4 regions of the Kocuria sp. CPCC 205235 genome follow, and region 1 is predicted to be linked to each of the others. Evidence: riboswitches for the same ligand, from Rfam matches in the RefSeq annotation. Region 1 holds a riboswitch; each other region holds the start of a gene.
What was found. Region 1 has a riboswitch for S-adenosylmethionine ahead of RF638_RS00835 (O-acetylhomoserine aminocarboxypropyltransferase/cysteine synthase family protein). Riboswitches for the same ligand answer to the same signal wherever they lie in the genome.
Positions count from the first base shown of each region.

Region 2: another riboswitch for S-adenosylmethionine. It lies ahead of RF638_RS09985 (hypothetical protein); the one in region 1 lies ahead of RF638_RS00835 (O-acetylhomoserine aminocarboxypropyltransferase/cysteine synthase family protein).
Region 3: another riboswitch for S-adenosylmethionine. It lies ahead of RF638_RS07960 (MFS transporter); the one in region 1 lies ahead of RF638_RS00835 (O-acetylhomoserine aminocarboxypropyltransferase/cysteine synthase family protein).
Region 4: another riboswitch for S-adenosylmethionine. It lies ahead of RF638_RS02840 (methylenetetrahydrofolate reductase); the one in region 1 lies ahead of RF638_RS00835 (O-acetylhomoserine aminocarboxypropyltransferase/cysteine synthase family protein).

Region 1 covers NZ_JAVKPR010000001.1:173,709-176,909, reverse strand. The annotation lists gene RF638_RS00840 (CoA-binding protein) at 1-457, opposite strand, end outside; gene RF638_RS00835 (O-acetylhomoserine aminocarboxypropyltransferase/cysteine synthase family protein) at 454-1,848, opposite strand; SAM riboswitch class I at 1,910-2,007, opposite strand; gene RF638_RS00830 (succinate dehydrogenase/fumarate reductase iron-sulfur subunit) at 2,120-2,815, opposite strand; gene RF638_RS00825 (succinate dehydrogenase cytochrome b subunit) at 2,815-3,201, opposite strand, start outside.
Region 2 covers NZ_JAVKPR010000012.1:76,138-79,338, reverse strand. The annotation lists gene RF638_RS09990 (GMC family oxidoreductase) at 1-972, shown strand, start outside; gene RF638_RS09985 (hypothetical protein) at 1,033-1,329, opposite strand; SAM riboswitch class IV at 1,350-1,491, opposite strand; gene RF638_RS09980 (glycosyltransferase family 1 protein) at 1,588-2,742, opposite strand; gene RF638_RS09975 (DUF6350 family protein) at 2,845-3,201, shown strand, end outside.
Region 3 covers NZ_JAVKPR010000008.1:130,497-133,697, reverse strand. The annotation lists gene RF638_RS07960 (MFS transporter) at 1-1,296, opposite strand, end outside; SAM riboswitch class IV at 1,344-1,462, opposite strand; gene mtnC (acireductone synthase) at 1,660-2,424, shown strand; gene RF638_RS07950 (MFS transporter) at 2,461-3,201, shown strand, end outside.
Region 4 covers NZ_JAVKPR010000002.1:291,958-295,158, reverse strand. The annotation lists gene metE (5-methyltetrahydropteroyltriglutamate--homocysteine S-methyltransferase) at 1-477, opposite strand, end outside; gene RF638_RS02840 (methylenetetrahydrofolate reductase) at 609-1,604, opposite strand; SAM riboswitch class IV at 1,647-1,764, opposite strand; gene RF638_RS02835 (SDR family NAD(P)-dependent oxidoreductase) at 1,900-2,790, opposite strand; gene RF638_RS02830 (SDR family NAD(P)-dependent oxidoreductase) at 2,911-3,201, opposite strand, start outside.

The DNA.
Region 1 (3,201 bases):
CGGTGTTGAAGCCGGCCAGGTGCAGGCCGCCGTGGAAGCGGGCGTGTTCGATCTTCACGCAGCGATCCATCACGGCGTTGAGTCCGGCGTTCTCGGCGATTGCTGCGGCTTCCTCGCTCCACGAACCGAGCTGCATCCACACGGTCTTGGCGCCGAGGTCCACGGCCTCCTGGGCCACGCCGGGCAGATCGGAGTCCTTGCGGAACGCGTCCACCATGTCCGGGACCTCGGGCAGGTCCGCGAGCGAGGGGTAGACCTTCTGGCCCAGCACCTCGTCCAACACGGGGTTCACGAAGTACACGCGGTACGGGGACGAGGACAGCAGATATGTGGCCACGAAGTAGCTGGCCCGCGCGGGCTTATTGGACATGCCCACGATCGCGATCGACTCGGTGTTGCGCAGGATGTTCAGTCGCTCGGGGGCGCTGGGGCCCACCCAGGTGCGTTCGGTGCTCATGCGTGGACTCCTTCGGCAGCTTTTTCGGACGTGGGTTCGGCGGTGGCCGCTGCGGGCGTCACGGTTTCGACGACGTCGCCCTCGCGGTTGATCCCGGTCGCGGCGGTCAGTGCCTGGTCCAGATCCCACAGGATGTCCGCGGGGTCCTCGAGACCCACGGAAATGCGAATCAGGTCTTCCCTCACGCCGCCGGATTCCAGCTGCTCGGAGGTGAGCTGCTGGTGGGTGGTGGACGCCGGGTGCAGCACCAGGGTGCGGGCGTCACCGATGTTGGCCAGGTGCGAGGCCAGCTGCAGGTTCTCGATGAACCGGCCGCCCACTTCGCGGCCGCTGAGCTGATCGGTGCCGGCTACACCGAAGGCGAACACGGAACCGATGCCCTGGGGCAAGTACTTCTGGGCGCGTTCGTGGTGCGGGTGATCTTCGAGACCCGCGTAGTTCACGTAGCCGATGCGCGGATCGGTGGCCAGCCACTGCACGACCTCTTGCGCGTTCGCCACGTGGGCGTCCATGCGCTGGGGGAGGGTTTCCACTCCCTGCAGCAGGTTCCACGCGGCCTGCGGGGTCAGCGATGGACCGATGTCGCGCAGCTGCTCGGAACGCAGCTTGGTCAGGAAGCCGTACTCACCGAAGTTCCCCCACCACGTCACGTTGTTGTACGAGGGGACCGGTTCGGTCATGGCCGGGAACTTGCCGTTGCCCCAGTTGAAACGACCGGACTCGACCACCACACCGCCCAGGGTGTTGCCGTGGCCGCCCAGGAATTTGGTGATCGAGTGGATCACGATGTCCGCGCCGTGCTCGAACGGACGGCACAGGTACGGGGTGTTGAGTGTGGCATCCACGATCAGCGGCAGGCCTGCCTCGTGGGCGACCTCCGCCAAGCCTTCCAAATCGGCGATCTCACCGGACGGGTTGGCCACGAGCTCGGTGTAAACGGCCTTGGTGTTCTCGGTGATGGCCGCCTTGTAGTCGGCTGGATCGGTGCCGGGAACAAAGGTGGTCTCCACACCGAAGCGCCGCAGGGTCACGTCCAACTGCGTGACCGTTCCGCCGTAGAGCTGGGAGGAAGCCACCACGTGATCGCCCTGTCCGCACAGCGCGGCAAAGGTGATGAACTCGGCAGCCATACCGGAGGCCGTTGCTACCGCGCCGATACCGCCCTCGAGGGACGCAATCCGTTCCTCCAGCGCAGCCACGGTGGGGTTGCCGATGCGCGAGTAGATGTTGCCGTACTTCTGCAGCGCGAAGAGGTTAGCGGCGTCGTCGGCGTCTTTGAAGACGAACGAACTGGTCTGGTAGATCGGGACGGAACGGGCGCCGTGCTCGGCGTCCGGGGTGCCGCCTGCGTGCAGTGCACGGGTGCGGAAACCGAACTGGTGCTCGGCCATAGGGCTCCTCCTTGTCGGCCGCGTACAGCTCCCGTCCGAACACTGCCCGGGGCCGCGCAGCACTCCATCGGTCCTGGCGGTAGCACCGTGCAGTAGGCCGATCGCTGCGGGTTGCTGCGGCGTCGTCGATCCAGGTCTCTCGGCCGCTCGGGATGGTGAGTCCATTGTGTCGCGTGGGTGTCGACGTTCACAAACCGGGGCCCGCCGGTGACCACGGTGCGAGACGGCCGTCGACGCCGCCGCGCGGGACCTCCCGCGCATCCGCGGTGAATTAGGCGTACTTCCCCGGGTTCATCCGGCGGAGATTTTCTCGAGCGACTTCCGTGAGGTTCTCGAGGGGGAGGCCGGCGGGGCAGACCTCCATGCAATCGCCCAAAAGGGAGCAGGGGCCGAACTCGTGCTCGGCGGCGTCGAGCACCTTGCTCGAGCGTTCGTTCCGTTCCTCCGGAGTCTTGGCGAGCGGCGGGAGTTCCTTGAGCAGCGTGCCCACGTACAACTGGCCGGAACCGTTGGGGCAAGCCGCCACGCATGCGCCACAGCTGATGCAGCCGGCGTTGCCCAGGGCCTTGAGTGCCACCGGGAACTTGGCCTCCTTGGCCACCCGCCGCAGAGCCTTCTTGTCCACGGACAGATCTTTCTTGACCGGGAACGAGCCCGCGCGCATGGGTTCGATGAAGATCTCGTCCCCATCGCGGTAGGCCCGCAGTGACTGCGTGCATGATGCCTGGTTCTTGTCCGGGCCGTGGGGCACGCCGTCCACGGTCACGCCGCACTTGCCGCAGATGCCTTCCCGGCAGCCATCGTCAAAGCTGACGGGGTCATCGCCCTGGCGAGTGAGGGTTTCGTTGACCGCGTCGAGTAGGTCCAGAATGCTCATGTCTTCGCGAGCCTCGACCGGGCTCACGGCCACGAACGTGCCCTGATCCTCGGCGGAAGCCTGCCGCCACACGTGCACTGTCAGCAGCATCAGCGCACCACCTTGGCCTGTACGGCCACGGGGATGGTGACGTTTCCGAGAGCCACAGTGGCACCCACCAGCTTGGCCATGGCCTCGATCAATTGGGCGCGCTGTTCGGTGGTCGTGAAGCCTGCGTCCATGGCGGCCGTGCGCACGCCGTGAATCATGTGGCCCGCCAAGGCAGCCATGGATGCGGTGTAGAAGAACGCGACGCTCGGGCGGGACAGGCTTGCCACCAGATTGCCGTAGGCGTCCCCGTGGCGATGCTTCACTGACGCCGCCGGACGCGCCCCCACCGTCAGGTCCGCCACGTGGTAGGCCGTGAACAGGCCGAGCACCACGCCCGTGGAGCGCATGGAGCGGGCAATGATCTGGGGGACCGAGCGACGTCGGCC
Region 2 (3,201 bases), on a different contig from region 1:
TACCTGCACCCGATCCGGGACCGTGAAAACCTCACGATCCTGACCGGCACCCAGGCCAAACGAATCGTGGTCGACGAGAACCAGCGAGCCACCGGCGTGGAGGTCACGGACAACGCTTTCGGTCGTGCGCACGTGATCTCGGCCAACCGCGAGGTCGTCGTCTCCGCCGGTGCGATCGACACGCCCAAGCTGCTCATGCTCTCGGGAATCGGTCCGGCCGAGCACCTCACCGAGGTGGGCGTGGACGTGCTGGTGGACTCCCCGGGCGTGGGCTCGCACCTGCAGGATCACCCGGAGGCCGTGATCCAGTGGGAGGCCAAGCAGCCCATGGTCGAGGACTCCACCCAGTGGTGGGAGATCGGCCTGTTCGCCCAGGTGGACGACGGATTGGACCGCCCGGACCTGATGATGCACTACGGCAGCGTGAACTTCGACATGCACACCTACCGCCACGGGTACGCCACGGCGGACAACGCGTTCTGCCTGACCCCCAACGTGACCCACGCTCGTTCCCGCGGCACCGTGCGGCTGCGCACGCGTGACTACCGGGACAAGCCCCGCGTGGATCCCCGGTACTTCACCGACCCGGAGGGTTACGACCTACGGATCATGACCGCGGGTATCCGCAAGGCCCGTGAAATCGTCTCGCAGTCCGGGCTCTCGGAATGGGCCGGTCAGGAGCTGTTCCCGGGTCAGGATGTGCAGACGGACGAGGAGATCGCCGACTACATCAAGCGCACCCACAACACCGTGTACCACCCCGCGGGTTCGTGCCGCATGGGGCCGGTCGAGGATCAGGATTCTCCGCTGGATCCGCAGTTGCGGGTCAAGGGCGTGAGCGGCCTGCGCGTGGCTGATGCTTCGGTGATGCCGGAACTGGTCACCGTGAACCCCAACATCACGGTCTACATGATTGGTGAGCGCGCCGCTGAGCTGATTGCCCAGGAGCAGGAGTCGCCCTCGGACAAGTAGCGGCACCATGACATGAATGAAGCCCGGCACCAGTGCCGGGCTTCATTCATGCGGTCCTGATCAGGCGCTGAGCGCCACCGGTTTCGGTTCCAGTTTGTAGAACGGAATGCCACCGGAGACGTTTGATGCTCCGGGAACGAGTAGCTGCTGGTACTTCTCGCACCATTGGGCGCGGCCGCGGTTGTGGGCGGCTGCGTGGGCCAGGGCGCGAACGTTGCTGCTCATGTATTCGTGGATGTCCCCATTGGACTCCATGAGACGCACCATGTGGTGGTCGGGGTCGATGTCGACGGTGACGTCAACCCATTGTTCTCGAGGGGACTCGGTCTTTGTGCGTAGTTGTTGAATGTTCTTCATCAGTATTGTGCTTTCGTACAGTGAGGTTCTTGCTGCGCCCGCGGTTGCGCCACAGCCGCTTCGTCATCCAAACCACCCCTGAACCAAGGGTTGGCGTGCGCCGGGTTGGAGCCCAGCAGGATCTCGGGTTTTACCCCGATTTCCAGAGCGCATCTCGTGAAGCTGGATTAGAGCGTAGCGGGTTGGGCGCATGACAAACCAGAGGGTGTCTCATAACGTCACCAAAAGTTAATCTACGAATGGATCGTGCACCACGGATCACGGCGCGGTTGTGGACAACCTGCGCGCACGAGATGCCACGGTGCGGGCTTGTGCATAGTGCTCCATGAGCTGGTCACACACGGCGTTCCACGTGCGAGTCTGCACGGTGGTGTAGGCGGTGCGGGAGAAGGCGGCGCGTTTGGCGTTGTCACCCACGAGATCCAGCACGCGATCGCGGAGCATCTCGGTGTCACCGGGCTTGTAGAGCCAGCCGTTGCGGGACGAATCAACCAGGTCCACGGGCCCGCCGCGGCCCACGGCCACGACGGGTACGGCGCTGGCCATGGCTTCCTGGATTGTCTGGCAGAACGTCTCGTGTTCACCGGGGTGCACGAACACGTCCAGGGAGGCCATGGCGGTGGCCAATTCGTCACCGTCCAGGAAACCCACGAAGTACGCATTGGGGAGCAGCATGCGGAGCTTCTCCTTCTCCGGCCCCGAGCCCACGATCACCAGTCGGGTATCGGGCAGCGAATCCAGGACCACGAGATCCTGCACCTGCTTTTCGGGAGCCAAGCGCCCCACGTAACCCACGAGCTTCCGGCCGCCGCCCACCCGTTCGCGCCATTCGTGATCGCGCCGAGCCGGGTTGAAGCGGCGGGTGTCCACGCCGCGTCGCCACATGCGCACGCGTTGCACACCGTGTTCATGCAGCGACGAGATGGACGCCGTGGACGGCGCCAAGGTCACAGTCGAACTGTTGTGCATGTTTCGCACGTGGCTCCACAGCACGTTCTCCAGGACCGGGGCACCGTAGCGGGCCGCGTATCCGGGAACGTCGGTCTGGTAAATGGAGACGCACGGTAAGCCCAGATTCTTGGCGGCCTGGATGGCCTGCCAGCCCAGGACGAAGGGGGAGGCCACGTGCACGACGTCTGGTTGGAAGCGGGTCAGGATGCGCTGCATGCGTGCCACCGTGCAGCTGGCGACCCGGACGTCGGGGTACCCGGCGAGGGGGATGGACGCGATGCGTTGAACTCTGATCCCGTCCATGGAGTCCACGGAGCCCAGGGCTCCGAGTTTTTCGTAGGTCGGTGCGATGACCATGGCTTCGTGACCCTGGGCCCGGAGGTACTCCAGGACTCGAACCACGGAATGCGTCACGCCGTTGATGTGGGGGAGGAACTGTTCGGCAACCACTGCGATTCTCACAATTAATACTGTGGCCGTCGCGGGTCACCGGTTCTTCACGCTAGGGTGACCTGTCGGTGAAGTCTGGGCCAACTCCGGTGGGGACGTGGAAAGATGGAGGTGATGAACTTCCCCACCTTTTCCAACACCCTGTCCAGGGCGCGCGAGCGGCTGCAACGCAACCGCCACGGTGACCCCGAGAGCTCGCCCGCCACATCGCCATCGGCCGACTCCAACCGGAGGGGCCCGGAGGACGGGTTCCCCATGCCCTTGTGGCTGCAGGGAGTCATTGAACTCCTGGCGGTGGCCGCCATCAGCTTGCTGCTCACGGGGTTGCTGATGGCAGCCGTCTGGCTGGCTGGTGGTTTTGATTCCTTGGGCGTCCTGGGCGGCCTTCAACTCGCGGGTCAGGTGTGGTTGGTGGCCCATTGCACGCCGTTGACCATGGCGGCCATCCAGGGCATCGACGTGTCCACCGGC
Region 3 (3,201 bases), on a different contig from region 1:
CAAGTAGCCGCACAGCAGCCACGGAGAGCCGCCGGTGGCCACGAGCCACGCGGCGATCATGGGGGTCAGACCGCCGGAGAGAATGGTGCCCACCTGGTAACCCAGGGACACCCCGGAGTAGCGCAGGTGGGTGGGGAACTGCTCGGCGAACAGAGCGGCCTGAGGGCCGTAGATGCTGTCATGCAGCACGGCCATGCCGATCAGGTACACCAGCGGCAGCAAGGCCAGCGGCCCGTGGTCCAGGTAGTAGAAGTAGGGCCACACGAACACGCCGATGGCGGCCGCGGCAATGATGGAGATGCGGCGGCGTCCCACGCGGTCGGAGAGCCAGCCCCAGAACGGGCCGCCCACCAGGCCCACGGCGGCGGCGATCAGGATGGAGATCATGACCCACTGACTCGCGCCGCGCTGCTGCGTCACGTAGGTGAGCGTGTAGACGGTGAGGATGGAGAAGATGGCCGGCTGGATCATGCGTTGACCGATGCAGACGATCACGCCGCGGGTGTGCTGGGTGAGCACCTCACGCACGGGCGACGTCGCGGCGGCCTTTTCGCGCTTGACCTCTTGGAACTCCTCGGCGTCCTCGATGCCGGCGCGGATGATCAGGCCGATGATCACGAGCACTGCGGAGAACAGGAAGGGTACGCGCCAGCCCCACGCCTGGAACTGCTCGGCGGTGGTGACGCCCTGCATGATCGCGAAGAACGCGGTGGCCAAGAGCATGCCGGCCGCCGAACCCACCTGCGTGAAGGAACCGAACAGTCCGCGCAACCCCTTGGGTGCGTGTTCCACGGAGAGCACCGCGGAACCTCCCCACTCCATGCCGGCGGACAACCCTTGGGCAATGCGGCAGGCAACGAGCAGGGCCACGGCGAACCAGCCGATCTGCGAGAAGCCCGGCAGCAGCCCGATCACCGTGGTGGCCACGCCCATGATCAACAGGGACGCGACCAACAGGGCCTTGCGGCCGATCCGGTCACCCAGGTGCCCGGCAATGATGCCGCCCAGGGGCCGGAAGAAGAACGCAATGGCGAAGGTCGCGAACGAGGCAATGATCGAGCCCACGCCCGAACCCTGCGGGAAGAAATAGTGACTGAACACCAGGGCTGCGGCGGCACCGTAGAGGTAGAAGTCGTACCATTCGATGGTCGTGCCCACGAAGGACGCGGCGAGCACGCGCTTCTTGTCACGCACTGCGGATCCCACGCTCGCGAGCGCGTGATCCGTGGCGGGTTGGGTCCGCTGGGCTGATGATGAATCGGTGACCGTGGGCACCGGGGCGGTGGCGGGGGCCATGACACTCCTCATGACGGGGCGCCACGGAAGAATGTTTGGTGAGCCGGACGCCGTCCTTGCCCGTACCGGTACTGATCACGGGCCGAATCATCACCTGGGGCACCCCACGACAGCGTCTGAGGGTTGCCGTCCGGCCAGCCAGGGCTTCGCACCGGAACTCGTGATTCTTGTCGCGTGAACCTAACCACACGATCGTTGAGCACCACAAATGATGAAGATTTGTGACCGCCCCGAGGATGCCTCTCGGGATGGCTCGCGAGGGGTGCGTCCTCCTGTTTCCGCCCGTCCCCGGTGCCTAGAATGGGCCTATTCCCCGGGTTGCCGGGGCAGACACCGTTGTCGAAAGAACACAGGGAGCCGACCATGCCTGAGCCCGCCGCCGCCAATGCACTGGTGCTCGACCGACCCGAGGTCATCGTGGTCGACATCGAAGGTACCCTCTCCTCCACGTGGTACGTCCGGGATGAGCTCTACCCCTATTCCCGTAAACGCTTCACCGGCTATTTCGAGGAGTATTCCCACAAACCTGAGGTCGCCCGCGCTCGCCGACAGATCATCGATTTGGCCGGCCTGGACAGTTCGGCCACCGCCGAGGATCTCACCGGTGTGCTGGAAGCCTGGATGGATGAGGGTCAGATGCCGGCCCCGCTGCGCACGATGCACGCGTTGATCTGGCAGGAGGGCTTCGCCGCCGGGGAGTTCGTCTCGCCGTTCTTCGAGGACGCGATTCCCGCCTTGCGGACCTGGTCCGAGCAGTCGATTCCGGTGTTCATCTTCTCCAACGGCACGTTGCCCGCCCAACGTGCCTGGTTCAGCCATTCGCCCGAGGGCAACCTGATTCCACTGATCAAGGGACACTTCTCCCTGGAATCGGCCGGCGCCAAACACGAGGTGAGTTCGTTCCGTAACATCACCCACGACGTGGCCGAGGCGCTGGGCAAACCGCGTGAGAAGTTCTTGTTCTTCTCCGACCAGGTGGAGGCCCTGGACGCAGCCCGTCAAGCCGGGTGGAACACCGTGGGAGTGCGCCGCCCCGGTGACCAGTTCTACGACGCCGGCGTGGGGGATCATCCCGAGATCCAGCGCTTGAATCAGGTACGGTTCATCCGTCGCTATGCGTCCCGCTAGCGCGATCGGGAGATTTCAGACGGGATAGCTTTCACCGTGAACAAGACCACCATGCGCCCCGGGGCCGGGCGCGCACTTTTCGCTGCCGTGGCCGGAACACTCATCGAGTGGTATGACTACGCCTTGTACGGCACGGCCGCCGGGCTGATCATTGGCCCGCTCTTCTTCGCGGGAATGGACTCCGGTGCTTCCTTGGCCGCGTTCGCGACCTTCGCGGTGGGCTTCGTGGCGCGCCCGCTGGGTGGTGTGCTGGTCGGTCACCTGGGGGACCGCTACGGTCGCCGCCCGGCCATGTTGCTCACCGTGATTCTGATGGGCGTGGCCACGGTGGGCATCGGCCTGTTGCCCACCTACGCCGCGATCGGCGTGGCCGCCCCGGTGTTCCTGGTGCTCCTGCGTCTGCTGCAGGGCATGGGGGCCGGTGCCGAGTTGGCCGGGGCCATGACCCTGGTTGCGGAGTTCGCCCCGCCGCGGCGTCGTGGACTGATGACGTCGCTCGTGCTCGCCGCGCCCCCGGCCGGCATTGTGCTGGCCACCGGCGCGTTTCTGTGGACGGCGTCTCTGGGTGATCAGGTGCTGTTGGATTGGGCGTGGCGCTTGCCGTTCCTGGCCTCGGCGGTGCTGTTCGCCCTGGCCATCTTCATCCGCGTCAAGCTTGAGGAGAGCCCCGAATACCTGGCCGCGCTCCACGCCGCCAAACAGCGTGGGGAACGCCGCAGGGTGCCCGTGGTGGCCCTGATACGCGAGCACTGGCGCGCGGTGGTCGTGGGGTTCTTC
Region 4 (3,201 bases), on a different contig from region 1:
TTCGATCAGGCTTTCCGGGTGCGCGGACAGCGGGGTGTCCGGGCCGATCTCGGGAACGTAGTAGTGGTAGTTGGTGTCGAACCATTTGGTCATCTCCAACGGTTCCAGGTGATCGGTTCCGCGGGACAGCGCGGTGGTCAGCTCAATGCCCTGCGGGGTGTCCGGGGCTGCGGGGCGGAAACCGTCCGCGCGGAACCGGGCCGGAACCGCGCCCAGGGCAAGGGCGGTGTCCAGGGTCTGGTCCACCGCGAACGTGTCGGAGGGGATCGAAGCGTCGTCGGTGAGACCGAGGCCGCTGAGGTGGCGAACGGTGCGCTCGCGCAGTTGGGTCAGAGTGTCCAGAACGGACTGGGCGGGGTTCTCGGCGGGCTTGGACCAGTAGGCCTCAAGCGCCTTCTTGAGTTCACGATCGGGGCCGATCCGGGGGTAGCCCAGGATGGTCGCGGCGGGGAACGAAGTCTTGGAAACGGCAGTCATTCGGGGTGCTCCTGAGGATAAAAGGGTGTGTTGTGGGAAGCCACGGTCACTGAGACCGTTGCCAAAAGGTTCTGTCGGAAGGGAAGTGCGGGCGCTGTCGTGACCGTGGTACGGCCACTGACGTGCGGCGGTCAGGCCGCGGTGATACCCCCGCGAAATTGTCGGGCGGCATCGCGCACCCGGAGATGATCGAGGATGGCTAAAGGCGCATCCGGGCGGTTGAAAGTGAACAAATGCAGACCGGGGCAGCCGAAATCCAATAGCTCGTCGATCAGCGTGAGCGTTGCCGCGATGCCCCTGCGGCGTAGCTCGGCTGGGCTCTCGGTGTTCAGGAAGCTGGTGATCCGTTCGGGGATCGGAACTCCGGTCAGCTCGGTCATGCGGCCCAAACGCTTGATGTCAGTCAGTGGAACCAGGCCGGCAATGATGGGCAGGTGGATGCCTTCCGAGCGCGCACGCTCCAGGAACCTCACATAGTCCTGAGCGTCGTAGAGCACCTGGGTGATCGCGTAATCCGCCCCGGCTTCTTGCTTGTCCCACAGCGCAGCGAGGTCCGCTTCGAAATCGCGGCCCTTCGCTGCCACCGGATAGCAGGCCACCGAAACCGAGACCGGACGCTTGCCGGGGCGCTCGCAGGCACCGAACTTTCGTTCCTCGACCTCGCGGATCAACTCGACCAGTTGCGATGCGCGATCGAAGCCACCCGGATGAGTCACCCACTCACCGCCGCCCACGGGCGGATCGCCACGCAAGGCGAGAAGGTCGCGGACGCCGTCGTCGAGCAAATCTTCGACGGCGCGATCCAGACCCGCGCGATCGGTGCCACCGCACGTGAGGTGGGCCACCGCAGGGGTCTTGGTCTGCTTGAGCAAGTGCCGCAGCGTCTCGCGGGAGACACCGTTGGTGCCGGAGTGACCGTGGGTGACCGAGAAGAAATCGGGACCGGCGGAGGCCATCGCGTCGATGTTGCGCCACACGGCTTCCGGATCGCGCGTGGGGTGCGGCGGGAACACCTCGAACGAGATCAAAGACTCGCGGCGCGGCCTGCGCACCAACCACGACGTTCCCGTGGGTGGCCCCGTGGCGACGGTCTGCTCCGAGACCTGGGGTGTGGACAGGGCGGGCATAAAAATACCTCCGGCGGTTCGGGACGCCGGAGGTTTCTCCGTGCGCCGTACTTGCTCGCCGTGCGGGTGCGCGGCGGCCGGATCGTCATCTGGGGCACCCCGCTACGTGCTGGAGGGTTGCCGCCCGGTTAGCCAGAGCTTTACACCGGGACTCATGATCCTTGTTGCGAGAGACATTAGCACAAAGTTTTGGCGGTGCAAGTCACATCCCGGAAACGGAACGGGTCAGTCCGTGCTGTTTCTCCGCGCCATGTTGGCGCGTTCAAGACTCGTCTCCCAGACGTCTTTTCGCAGGTCAGGGGGAGTAACTCAAAGGTGAGCTCTTGCGTGGTTTTCGGGCTGCGACGTAACAACCCATGAGCGGTTCCGCCTCCGGTGAGGTGGCCAGCCACGCGAGATTCTCGGCCGAGATCTTGACCGAATTGGCACCCGGAAGTCGAGCAATCAGTGGCGCGGCCACTGCATAAATCCTCTGCACAATGTTCGGGTATTTGCAGGCCAAGCCGGTGGCCGGCATGAGGCCGGGGTCAAAACTCGCGGCCCGGATACCACGAGCGGCCCAGGACTCGTCGACCTCGTAGGCCATGGCGATGCACGCCAGTTTGGAGGTCGAGTAGCGCACCAGGCCGTTGTCCTTGGCATGGGGCGCGGGTTCCGTGGGCGACAGAAGTTCGTCCATGTTCGACCAGCGCGCACCCGGAAAGCCGAAGGCTCGGAGGCCACCGCGATGAGTTTCGCTGCCCAGCGTGATGACCCTGGAACCGGGAGCCATGTGGCTCAGTAGAGGGTCGAGCAGAGCGACGTGGCCCAGCACATTGGTGGCCATGGTCAGCTCGAACTGATCCGCGGAGCGCTGCAACCGATCGAATGTCTGAACCCCCGCGTTGCAAATGATGGCGCGGGGGATCACACCGTCCTCGATGAGCCCGTCCGTGAAAGATTTCACGGTGGCAAGGTTCGCGAGGTCCAGTCGCCGGACGGCTACGCGGAGGCCGCTCCGCAAAAGAGCTGCCGCCACTTCTTGACCTTTAGCCATGTTCCGAACTGCCAGAATCAGAGGGATTCCCTGCTTCGCCATGGCCCGGGCTGTTGCGAGGCCCAGCCCCGACGTAGCCCCGGTGATCACCACGGGAGCGGTATGGGTTGCAGGCAGATCGACAGAGGCAGGGGGCTGCTCGGGTGACATGTATCGAGTATCTCCGGTCAGAACCTACGCATCAGCCTCGTGACAGATGTTTCTTGAACATCATCGGTGGCGATCCGGAGACGAGCCGCCACCGATGGCATTCATCGAAGCCAGGAAGGCTTAGTAGAGCTTGGTGGCCCCGCCGTCCACGGCGATCGCCTGGCCCGTGATGAAGCGGGCGTCGTCGGAGGCCAGGAAGGCTACCAGCGGGGCGACATCCTCCTCGGGGTCGCCGAACCGTCCCAATGGGATGTTGCCCAGCGACTTCTGGTACATGTCCGGGAAGGCTTCCTTCCACTGGGCCACGCCTTCGGTCAGCGCAATGGGCATCACGGCGTTGACGCGGATGCTGTCCCCGGCCCACTCGTTGGCGACCACACGGGTGAGACCGCGGATCGCTTCCTTCGCAGA